Regions from separate parts of the Delftia sp. WY8 genome, predicted to be linked through region 2. Evidence: predicted binding sites of a transcription regulator. Region 2 holds the regulator's gene; the other holds the start of a gene.

Region 1 (5,042 bases), 1.4 Mb from region 2:
ACCCAGGAACACGTCCTTGAACTGGACCATGCCCGAGTTGGTGAACATCAGCGTCGGGTCGTTGCCGGGCACCAGGGGGCTCGACTCCACGATGGTGTGGCCCTTGGATGCGAAAAAGTCCAGAAAGCTCTTGCGAATGTCGGCAACGGTGAAAGTGGGTGTGCTCATGGTGTCTAGGAGTTCGGAGCGCGCACGCGGGGCGCTGTCCCTGGCGGGAGGGTGTCCCGTCGGGACCAACGCGCATTATAGGTTTGCCCCATCGTCGCGGCAGCGAGCCCTGCCTAGCCTCCATCACGCACGTGGCCGAAGAAGGCCTCTCCTCCCATCTGCCCGCCCTTGAGCACGATCTCCAGCCCGTCACTGGCCGGATCGCTGACATGCGCGCGCAACAGCGGCGCGCGACTGGCCGGACCTCGGCGCCTGCAGCTGTGGGTGGCGCCCCATCCGGGCCGCAGGGCCGACATTCTTGCGCTGGAGAAATGGCTGGTGCAGGAGATGGGGGAGATGGCTAGCACAGGCGATCTCGCCGTTCCCTGATCCCGCTCAGACTGCGCGCGATGGGCGCCCTGGATAATCGCCAGCCGGAACCACAGCAAGCACACCATGGCGCAACCACCGACACCCGAGCCTCATTCCGCCGAACCGGCCCAACCAGGCAAAAGCCGCATCGTGCCCTGGCTCATCGGCCTGCCCGTGGCCTTCTTCGCTGTGCTCATGCTGGCTGGCCAGTTGCTGTCCACGCCCGAAGGCGAGGCGCGCTGGGTGGAGCGCGAAACCATCAAGATCTGCCGCAAGGAAACCGCCAGGCCTGAGGCCGAGCGCAAGACGCAGCAGTTTGAATCGGTGCAGGACTGCGACAGGCTCGAATTCGACTTCAAGCAGCGCTACGGTGAAAACCCCTGAGGCGGAGCCGCAACGGAAAATGCCCCCACGCTCCCCTGCTTCGCAAGGTCCGCTGCCCCCCAGGGGGCCAGCTTTTTGCCTTGGGGCGGCCCGGCGACAAAAAAGGCCGGCAGAGCCGGCCTTTGGCTTGCAAGGGCCCGTTCAGTCGCGCGTCTCGATGGCCCGGTTGATGCCCAGCGCCGCCAGCGTGCACAGCGCGCCCGACAGCAGATAGATGCCCAGCGCCACCAGTCCGAAGCGCGAGGACACGCCCAGCGCCACCAGCGGGGCAAAGGCCGCGCCGACCAGCCAGGCCATGTCCGAGGACAGGGCCGCGCCCGTATAGCGATAGCGCGAGGGGAAGTTGGCCGTCACCGTGCCTGCCGCCTGCCCGTAGGACAGGCCCAGCAGGATGAAGCCGACGATGATGAACACGTTGTTGCCCGTGGTGCCGCTGCCCAGCAGCCAGGGAGCCACAAAGCTGAAGATGCCGATCAGGCAGGCCATGGTGCCCAGCGTGTTGCGCCGCCCCACCCGGTCGGCCAGCCAGCCCGAAACCATGATGGCGCCGGCTGCACAGAAGGCGCCAACGATCTGCACGCCCAGCACATGGTTCACCGACTGGTCCGAATACAGCGAGATCCAGGACAGCGGGAAGATGGTCACCAGGTGGAAGAGCGCAAAGCTGGCAAGGGCTGCAAAGGCGCCGATGACCACGTTGCGGCCCTCGTCGCGCATCAGCGGCACCACGCCCATGGGCTCCAGCTCGCGCTGCGCCAGCAGCTCGGTGTAGGACTGGCCCACCACCAGGCGCAACCGGGCAAACAGTGCCACCACGTTGATGGCAAAGGCCACGCAGAAGGGATAGCGCCAGCCCCAGCTGAGGAACTCGTCGGCATCCACATGGGCATAGATGAAGGCAAACAGGCCTGCCGCCAGCACAAAGCCCAGCGGCGCACCCAACTGCCCGATCATCGAATACCAGCCCCGCCGGTTCTGGGGCGCCGACATGGCCAGCAGCGACGGCAGTCCATCCCAGGAGCCGCCCAGTGCAATGCCCTGGCCGATGCGCAGCAGCGCCAGCACGATGATGGCGTTCACGCCCGCCTGCTGGTAGCTGGGCAGGAAAGCCATGCCCACCGTACACACGCCCAGCAGGAAGAGCGCCAGCGTCAGCTTGGTCGCCCGGCCCCAGCGCCGCTGCACGGCCATGGACAGCGCCGTGCCCAACGGCCGCGCCACGAAGGCCAGCGCGAAGATGCCGAACGACATCAACGTGCCGTCAAGCTTGGAAAGATAGGGGAACAGCAGTGCCGGGAAGACCAGCACGCAGGCGATGCCGAACACGAAGAAGTCGAAGTACTCCGAGGATCGCCCCAGGATCACGCCGACGGCGATCTCGTTGGGCGTGACATCTTCGTGGGTGTCGGCGCGGGACAGAGATTCCTTGCTTTCGTAGCTTCCGTTGGGGAAGCTTGCAGTTGTGTCGAGGCCGCTCATAGATGGATGCTCCTTGTCTCGTCTCACTGACAGCTCCGTTCTACGCCCTCGCTTGATCTGGCGCAAGGCGGTTTCACCTCGACCGGACTTGGTGTTTTTCCTGCTGCGCGCGGCCGAAAAATGCGGCCTCCGGATCGCCGGGACCTCGCTGCCTGCCCCGCCAGGTAGCAGAAAGTTCCCGGCTTCTCCTTGACGTTGGACAAAATGTCCAATGGACAAATTTATACTTCGTAATACATTTGCCCGGATCTTGTAATCCGCGTTTCTATGTAAACGCGCTCTTGTTGCGCCCCTAGCATGCTAAAAATCAAGGAACTCCGTGGGCCTGCGTGGCTCACCGCGGCCGCTTTGACAGCCAGTCTCACTGGCTGCAGCAAAGCCGTCGTGCTCAACCCGGCCGGCGATATCGCCGCGCAGCAAGGCAACCTGGTGGTCACGGCCACCTTGCTGATGCTGATCATCATCATCCCGGTGATCATCCTCACGCTGCTGTTCGCCTGGAAATACCGCCAGTCGAACACCGAGGCCCACTACGACCCCGAATGGCACCACTCCACCACGCTGGAGCTGGTGATCTGGTCCGTGCCGCTGATGATCATCATCGCGCTGGGCGCCATCACCTGGATCAGCACCCACAAGCTCGACCCCTACCGCCCGCTGGACCGCGTCTCGGCCTCCAAGCCCTTGAGCACCGATGTCAAGCCGCTGGAAGTGCAGGTCGTGGCCATGGACTGGAAGTGGCTGTTCTTCATCCCTGAAAAGGGCATCGCCACCGTCAACGAGCTGGCCGCTCCCGTGGATCGTCCCATCCACTTCAAGCTGACCGCCACCTCGACGATGAACGCCTTCTACGTGCCTGACCTGGCCGGCATGATCTATGCCATGCCCGGCATGCAGACCGAGCTGAACGCAGTGATCAACAAGACCGGTGTGTTCCACGGCCTGGCATCGCACTACAGCGGCGCCGGCTTCTCGGGCATGACGTTCAAGTTCCACGGCCTCAGCGACGAGGAATTCGAGCAGTGGGTTGCCAAGGCCAAGTCCGAAGGCAAGGCCCTGAACCGCGACACCTACCTGAATCTGGTCAAGCCCAGCGAGCGCAACCCGGTCGAGCGCTTCGCCACCGTGGACGAAGGCCTGTACGACAAGGTGCTCAACCGCTGCGTCGAGGAAGGCAAGATGTGCATGCACCACATGATGGCCATCGATGCCGCAGGCGGTGAAGCCTATCTCAAGGCCGTGGGCATGAACCTGCCCCAGGATGTGTGCACGGTGCAAAACGCCGACCGCGTCGTGGCCTTCCTGGACCAGCGCGACGGCTCGGCCGCCAGCGCACAGCAATAAGCAGATAGCGGAAGCGGACGACGGCCAGCCCGCCGCCCGTTCCAAAACGACCTAAGAGACTCGATATGTCTGAACATACCTCCCCGGCACAGGCCCACTGGCTGCTGGGACGCATCACCTGGGACTCCATCCCGATGGCGCATGAGCCCATCGTGCTGGTGACCTTCATCGCCGTGGTGCTCGGCGGCCTCGGCGTGCTGGGCCTTCTCACTAAGTTCCGCCTGTGGGGCCCGCTGTGGCGCGACTGGCTGTGCAGCATCGACCACAAGAAGATCGGCATCATGTACATGATCCTCGGTCTGGTCATGCTGCTGCGCGGCTTCGCAGATGCGCTGATGATGCGCCTGCAGCAGGCCATGGCCTTCGGCGACAACCTGGGCTACCTGCCTCCGCACCACTACGACCAGATCTTCACCGCCCACGGCGTGATCATGATCTTCTTCGTGGCCATGCCCTTCGTGACCGGCCTGATGAACTACCTGGTGCCGCTGCAGATCGGCGCCCGCGACGTGTCCTTCCCGTTCCTGAACAACTTCAGCTTCTGGATGACCACGGGCGGCGCCGTGCTGGTGATGATCTCGCTGTTCCTGGGCGAGTTCTCCACCTCCGGCTGGCTGGCCCTGTCCAACCTGGGGGCGCAGAACCCGGGGGTCGGGCTTGACTACTACATCTGGGGATTGCAGGTGGCCGGTGTCGGCACCACGCTGTCGGGCATCAACCTGATCGTGACCATCATCAAGATGCGCGCACCCGGCATGAACCTGATGAAGATGCCCGTCTTCACCTGGACTGCCCTGTGCACCAACGCGCTGATCGTGGCCTCGTTCCCCATCCTGACCGCAGCCCTGGTGCTGATGTCGCTGGACCGCTACGTCGGCACGAACTTCTTCACGAACGACCTGGGCGGCAACCCCATGCTGTACGTGAACCTGATCTGGATCTGGGGCCACCCCGAGGTCTACATCCTGATCCTGCCGTGCTTCGGCATCTTCTCCGAGATCGTCTCGACCTTCAGCCGCAAGCGCCTGTTCGGCTACACCTCCATGGTGTACGCGACGGTGTGTATCACCATCCTGTCCTACCTGGTGTGGCTGCACCACTTCTTCACCATGGGCTCGGGCGCCAGCGTGAACACGTTCTTCGGCATCACGACGATGATCATTTCGATCCCGACGGGCGCCAAGATCTTCAACTGGCTGTTCACCATGTACCGCGGCCGCATCCGCTTCACCGTGCCGATGCTGTGGACCGTGGGCTTCATGTGCACCTTCGCCATCGGCGGCATGACCGGCGTGCTGCTGGCCGTTCCCCCGGCC
Region 2 (5,042 bases):
AGCTACGACACGGGCCGGGGCGAGCCGCGCGCGCCGCGCACCAAGAAGGTTGACTACAAGGCCCAGGGCCTGGGCGACTGCATCGACTGCAAGATGTGCGTGCAGGTCTGCCCCGTGGGCATCGACATCCGCAACGGCCTGCAGTACGAATGCATAGGCTGCGGTCTGTGCATAGACGCCTGCAATTCCATCATGGACAAGATGGAGTATCCGCGCGGCCTCATCCGGCTGACCACGCAGAACGCCATGGCCGGCATGTGGCGGCGGGCCCAGGTGCTGCGCCGCATCTTCCGTCCGCGCGTACTGGTCTACTCGGCCGTGCTGATCGGCCTGAGCATGGCCATGATCGTGAGCCTGGCGCTGCGCCAGTCGGTCAAGGTCGACGTGATACGCGACCGGGCATCGCTGTCGCGCATCGTCGCGGGCGGCAAGCTGGAAAATGTCTACCGCCTGCAGATCATGAATGCCACCGAGCAGGCCCAGCGCTACCGCATCAGCGCCCATGGCCTCGACGGGCTGGAGCTGGCGTCCGAGCAGGAGGTAGAGGTCGGCCCTGCCGAGACGCGCGGCATTGCGGCGCGGCTGCAGATTCCCTACGGTTCCGCCGAGCCGGGCTCGCACACCGTATTCTTCGATATCGATGCCGTGCATTCAGGCGCGGGACGCGCGTCCGAAAAGGCCGTCTTCCTGGTGCCCCGGTGATATGTCTGGCCGGCGCCGCCCAGGCTGCGCCGGCTGTTTGAAAGAAAGAGGTTATCCATGTCTTCCAGTCCCGCAGTCTCCGCGCCCGCCACGGCCCCTTCGCATCCGGACGCCGGCAAGCCCTGGTGGAAGTTCGCCCATGTCTGGCTCGTGGTGGCCGGCCCGGCCGCCGTCGTGGTGGCTGGCGTGGTCACGGCCGTCATTGCGATCAATGGCGCCGATCCCGTGATCGATCCTGACTATTACCGCAATGGCATCACCATCAACGAGCGTGCCGATGGCGTGCGCGAAGTGCCCAAGAGCCTGGCGCCCGCGGTCACCGGCCGCAACCACGCGGCCACGCCCGCGCAGGACCATCCCACGGACCGCTGAACGCAGGAAAATGCCGTGCACAAGGCCGCAGTCGCGGCCTTTTTGCATGGTGGATGGCATCTCCAGCATGCGCGAGGGCCAAGGGTTTCCTACAGGCAGTGCAGGGTGCGCAGGGCTTGGCACGGTGCGCGGGCGGCGCGCACAATGAAAGCCACCCCTCGACAGCTCAAGGAGATCGCTGATGTTGGCCCAACGCTGGATGTGGATTGCCTGGCCGGCCTTTCTGGCCGCCGCCGTGATGGAGATGCTGGTATTCGCCTTCGTGGACCCGCTGGAGCTGCACTGGCTCGGCGACCTGGGCTGGTCGCGGCAGGGAATCTACACGCTGGCCTTCTTCGCCTTCTGGGGCGTGACCATGCTGTCCAGCCTCATGACCACCATGCTGGGACGCTCCACGCACGATCTCAACGACGGCGTGGTCTCCGAGCCGGACCCAAATCTGGCCATGCAGGGCCTGGGGCGCGATTGAACCTGCGTGCACTGCAATGGCAATGAACAAGGCCCGCGATCGCGGGCCTTGTTCATTGCCGGGGGGCGGGGCCTTGCGGCCTCACTGGCACTGCTGGCTGTTGACGATGCGCTTGAGCGCGTCCGTGTCCAGGATGCGCAGATGGCGCTGGCGCACCTCGATGATGTTTTCTTCGGCAAACTTCGAGAAGGTGCGGCTCACCGTCTCCAGCTTCAGGCCCAGGTAGCTGCCGATTTCCTCGCGCGTCATGCGCAGCACCAGTTCCGACTTGGAAAAGCCCCGGGCGTGCAGGCGCTGCACCAGGTTGAGCACGAAGGCGGCCAGGCGCTCCTCGGCACGCATGCTGCCCAGCAGCAGCATCACGCCGTGCTCGCGCACGATCTCGCGGCTCATGACCTTGTGCACATGGTTTTGCAGGGCCGTGACCTCGCGCGACAGGTCCTCCAGCTTGTCGAAGGGCATGACGCAGACCTCGGCGTCTTCCAGCGCGACCGCATCGCAGGTGTGGTGGTCGTTGACGATGCCATCCAGGCCGATGATCTCGCCGGCCATCTGAAAGCCCGTGACCTGGTCGCGCCCGTCCTCGGTGGCCACGCAGGTCTTGAAGAAGCCCGTGCGGATGGCGTACAGCGAGGTGAAGGACTCACCGTTGCGAAACAGCAGGCCGCCGCGCTTGACCTTGCGGCGCGTGGCCACGATGTCGTCGATGCGCTGCATCTGCTCGGCATCCAGGCCCATGGGCATGCACAGCTCGCGCAGGTTGCAATTGGAACAGGATGCTTTGATGGTCTGAAGGTTCATGGAGTAAACATCAGCGGCGCAGCAGTGCGCCGGCGGTGACCTCGTGGATGGCGATGAGTTGGATCAAATTGTCGCAGCACTGCCGCGAACAACTCTTGATATGAGTCAAGGACGCGGCCAATGGGCTGCGGCACAGTGGACGACATTAGAGGAAAAAACCCATGACCGCTGTCACCCCAGAGCTGCTGCGTCGCTTCGACGTACCGGGGCCCCGATACACCTCGTTCCCCACGGCCGATCGTTTCGTGGAGGCTTTCGGTGCTGAAGACTATATCCTGGCACTTGAACACCGCAAATCGAGTACCGCAGCGCGAGCCATGCCTTTGTCGCTGTATGTGCATGTGCCGTTCTGCGAGTCGCTGTGCTACTACTGCGCCTGCAACAAGATCGTGACGCGCCACCACGATCGCGCTGCCGTCTACCTGGACTACCTGGCGCGCGAGATGGCCTTGCACACGGCCCATTGCGGCAAGGGCCAGGCCGTCAGCCAGTTGCACCTGGGCGGCGGCACGCCCACCTTCTTCTCGGACGATGAGCTGCGCACGCTGATGGCCCTGCTGCGCGAGCATTTCAAGCTGGAGCCGGGCGGCGAATACTCCATCGAGGTCGATCCGCGCACCGTCAGCGTCGAACGCCTGGCCGTGCTCAAGGAGCTGGGCTTCAACCGCCTGAGCTTCGGCGTGCAGGACTTCGACGAACAGGTGCAGATCGCCGTGCACCGCGTGCAGCCGGCCGAGCAGGTGTTCGCGCTGGTGGCAGCGGCACGGCAGCTGGGCTTTGCCTCCATCAACGTGGACCTGATCTACGGCCTGCCCAAGCAGACGCCCGAGTCCTTCGAGCGCACGCTGGCCCAGGTCAATGCGCTGCGGCCCGACCGTATCGCGCTCTATGCCTATGCCCACCTGCCCGAGCGCTTCAAGCCGCAGCGGCGCATCGCGGCCGAGGACCTGCCCCAGGGCGCCGACAAGCTGGCCATGCTCTCGCGCTCCATCGCGGCCTTCATGGACGGCGGCTATGTCTACGTCGGCATGGACCACTTCGCCTTGCCCGAGGACGCGCTGGCCGTGGCCAAGCGCCAGGGCCGGCTGCATCGCAACTTCCAGGGCTACAGCACCCAGCCCGACTGCGACCTGATTGCGCTGGGCGTGTCGGCCATCGGCAAGGTGGGGGCCAGCTACAGCCAGAACGCCAAGACGCTGGAGGAGTACTACGACGCCATCGACGCCGGCCACCTGCCCGTGGTGCGCGGCCTGGCACTGTCGCGCGATGATCTGGTGCGGCGCGCCGTCATCATGGCCATCATGTGCCAGGGCGCCGTGCTGTTCGAGCCCATGGAGCAGGCCTGGCTGCTGGGCTTTCGCGAGTACTTCGCCCCCGAGCTGGCGGCGCTTCAGGACCTGCAGGCCAAGGGGCTGGTGCAGATCAGCGACGAGGGATTCCAGGTCACGCCCATGGGCTGGTACTTCGTGCGTGGCGTGGCCATGCTGTTTGACCGATATCTGCAGGCCGACAAAAACCGGGCGCGGTTTTCGAGGATCATCTAGGCCCCATGCTGTTGTCGCTGCTCTGGACCGCTTTGATCATGGGGCTCGTCGGCGGGCCCCATTGCCTTGCCATGTGCGCCGCGCCCTGCGGCGTGGTCACGGGCGGGGCGGGGCAGGGCACGGTACAGGGTGGTGGGCAGGTGGTCGCCGTCCATGGACTGCAAAGCCGGCTGTGGCTGCGCACGGCGCTGTTCCATGGCGGGCGGCTGGCCGGCTATGCCAGCCTGGGCGCTGCCTCGGCGCTGGCCATGGAAAGCCTGTCCTGGCTCACCAGCCAGACCACGGCGCTGCAGCCGTTCTGGACGCTGACCCATGTCGCCGTGATGGCCTGGGGCCTGGCCATGATGGTGCAGGCCCGCCAGCCCGCCTGGCTGGAGTCTGCGGGCCGCGCCGCCTGGCGGCGCGTGCAGCCCTGGGTGTCCGCCCCTGGCGGCACGCTGGCGGCGGGCTATGCCTGGGCGCTTATGCCCTGCGGACTGCTGTATTCGGCCGTGCTGGTCGCCGCGCTCAGCGGTGGCCCCTTGCAGGGCGCATCGGCCATGGCGGCCTTTGGCGTGGGCAGCGGGCTGTGGCTGGTGGCCGGCCCCTGGCTGTGGCGGCTGGGCCGCCAGCGCCTGAACGGCCTGCGTGCCGAATGGGGCACGCGGCTGGCCGGCCTGATGCTGGTGGGCGTGGCCGTGTGGGCGCTGTGGATGGACCTGATCTACAAGCCCAGTCTCTGGTGCCGATGAACAACAGCGGGGGACAGACTTGGTCCTGAGGGTCGCGGATTGCCTGCAAGGCCCTCAGAACTGGAGATAATGCCCGAATCATCGGCTTACATTTGCCGATTCCTTCAGCCTCGGGGCCGTTGCCGCGCGTGAACCATTCCGTCCTCATCGATATCCGAGACCTCCGTCCGGGCATGTTTGTCCAGCTCGATGTTGGATGGCTGAACCATCCCTTTCCGGTCAGCAGCTTCAAGATCACCTCCAGCGCACAGATCCAGACCCTGAAATCCCTGGGCCTGGAGGCGGTGCGCTGCGTTCCGCACAAAAGCGACGCCTGGCCGGCCGAGGTGCGCACTCCGCCGCCGCAGCCGCTGCCCGCTGTGGCGGCCGCTGCAGCCGAGCCCGCCGAGGAACCCTCACCCGCAGCGCCGCTGCTGCTGTCCG

What was found. The regulator FNR, encoded in region 2, switches genes on or off when oxygen is low (the NO sensors DNR and NnrR bind a similar motif). The targets are predictions, from matches to a motif close to TTGATNNNNATCAA.
Region 1: the regulator FNR is predicted to act here: its motif matches at 2,572-2,585, upstream of cyoA (ubiquinol oxidase subunit II).

What each region holds. Positions count from the first base shown of each region.
Region 1 covers NZ_CP049795.1:6,427,256-6,432,297, reverse strand. The annotation lists gene alaS (alanine--tRNA ligase) at 1-168, opposite strand, end outside; gene G4D77_RS29405 (hypothetical protein) at 337-537, shown strand; gene G4D77_RS29400 (hypothetical protein) at 604-903, shown strand; gene G4D77_RS29395 (MFS transporter) at 1,045-2,382, opposite strand; gene cyoA (ubiquinol oxidase subunit II) at 2,680-3,726, shown strand; gene cyoB (cytochrome o ubiquinol oxidase subunit I) at 3,792-5,042, shown strand, end outside.
Region 2 covers NZ_CP049795.1:1,078,569-1,083,610, reverse strand. The annotation lists gene ccoG (cytochrome c oxidase accessory protein CcoG) at 1-702, shown strand, start outside; gene G4D77_RS04850 (FixH family protein) at 760-1,074, shown strand; gene G4D77_RS04845 (hypothetical protein) at 1,256-1,543, shown strand; gene fnr (fumarate/nitrate reduction transcriptional regulator Fnr) at 1,625-2,344, opposite strand; gene hemN (oxygen-independent coproporphyrinogen III oxidase) at 2,506-3,888, shown strand; gene G4D77_RS04830 (sulfite exporter TauE/SafE family protein) at 3,894-4,619, shown strand; gene G4D77_RS04825 (cyclic di-GMP phosphodiesterase) at 4,793-5,042, shown strand, end outside.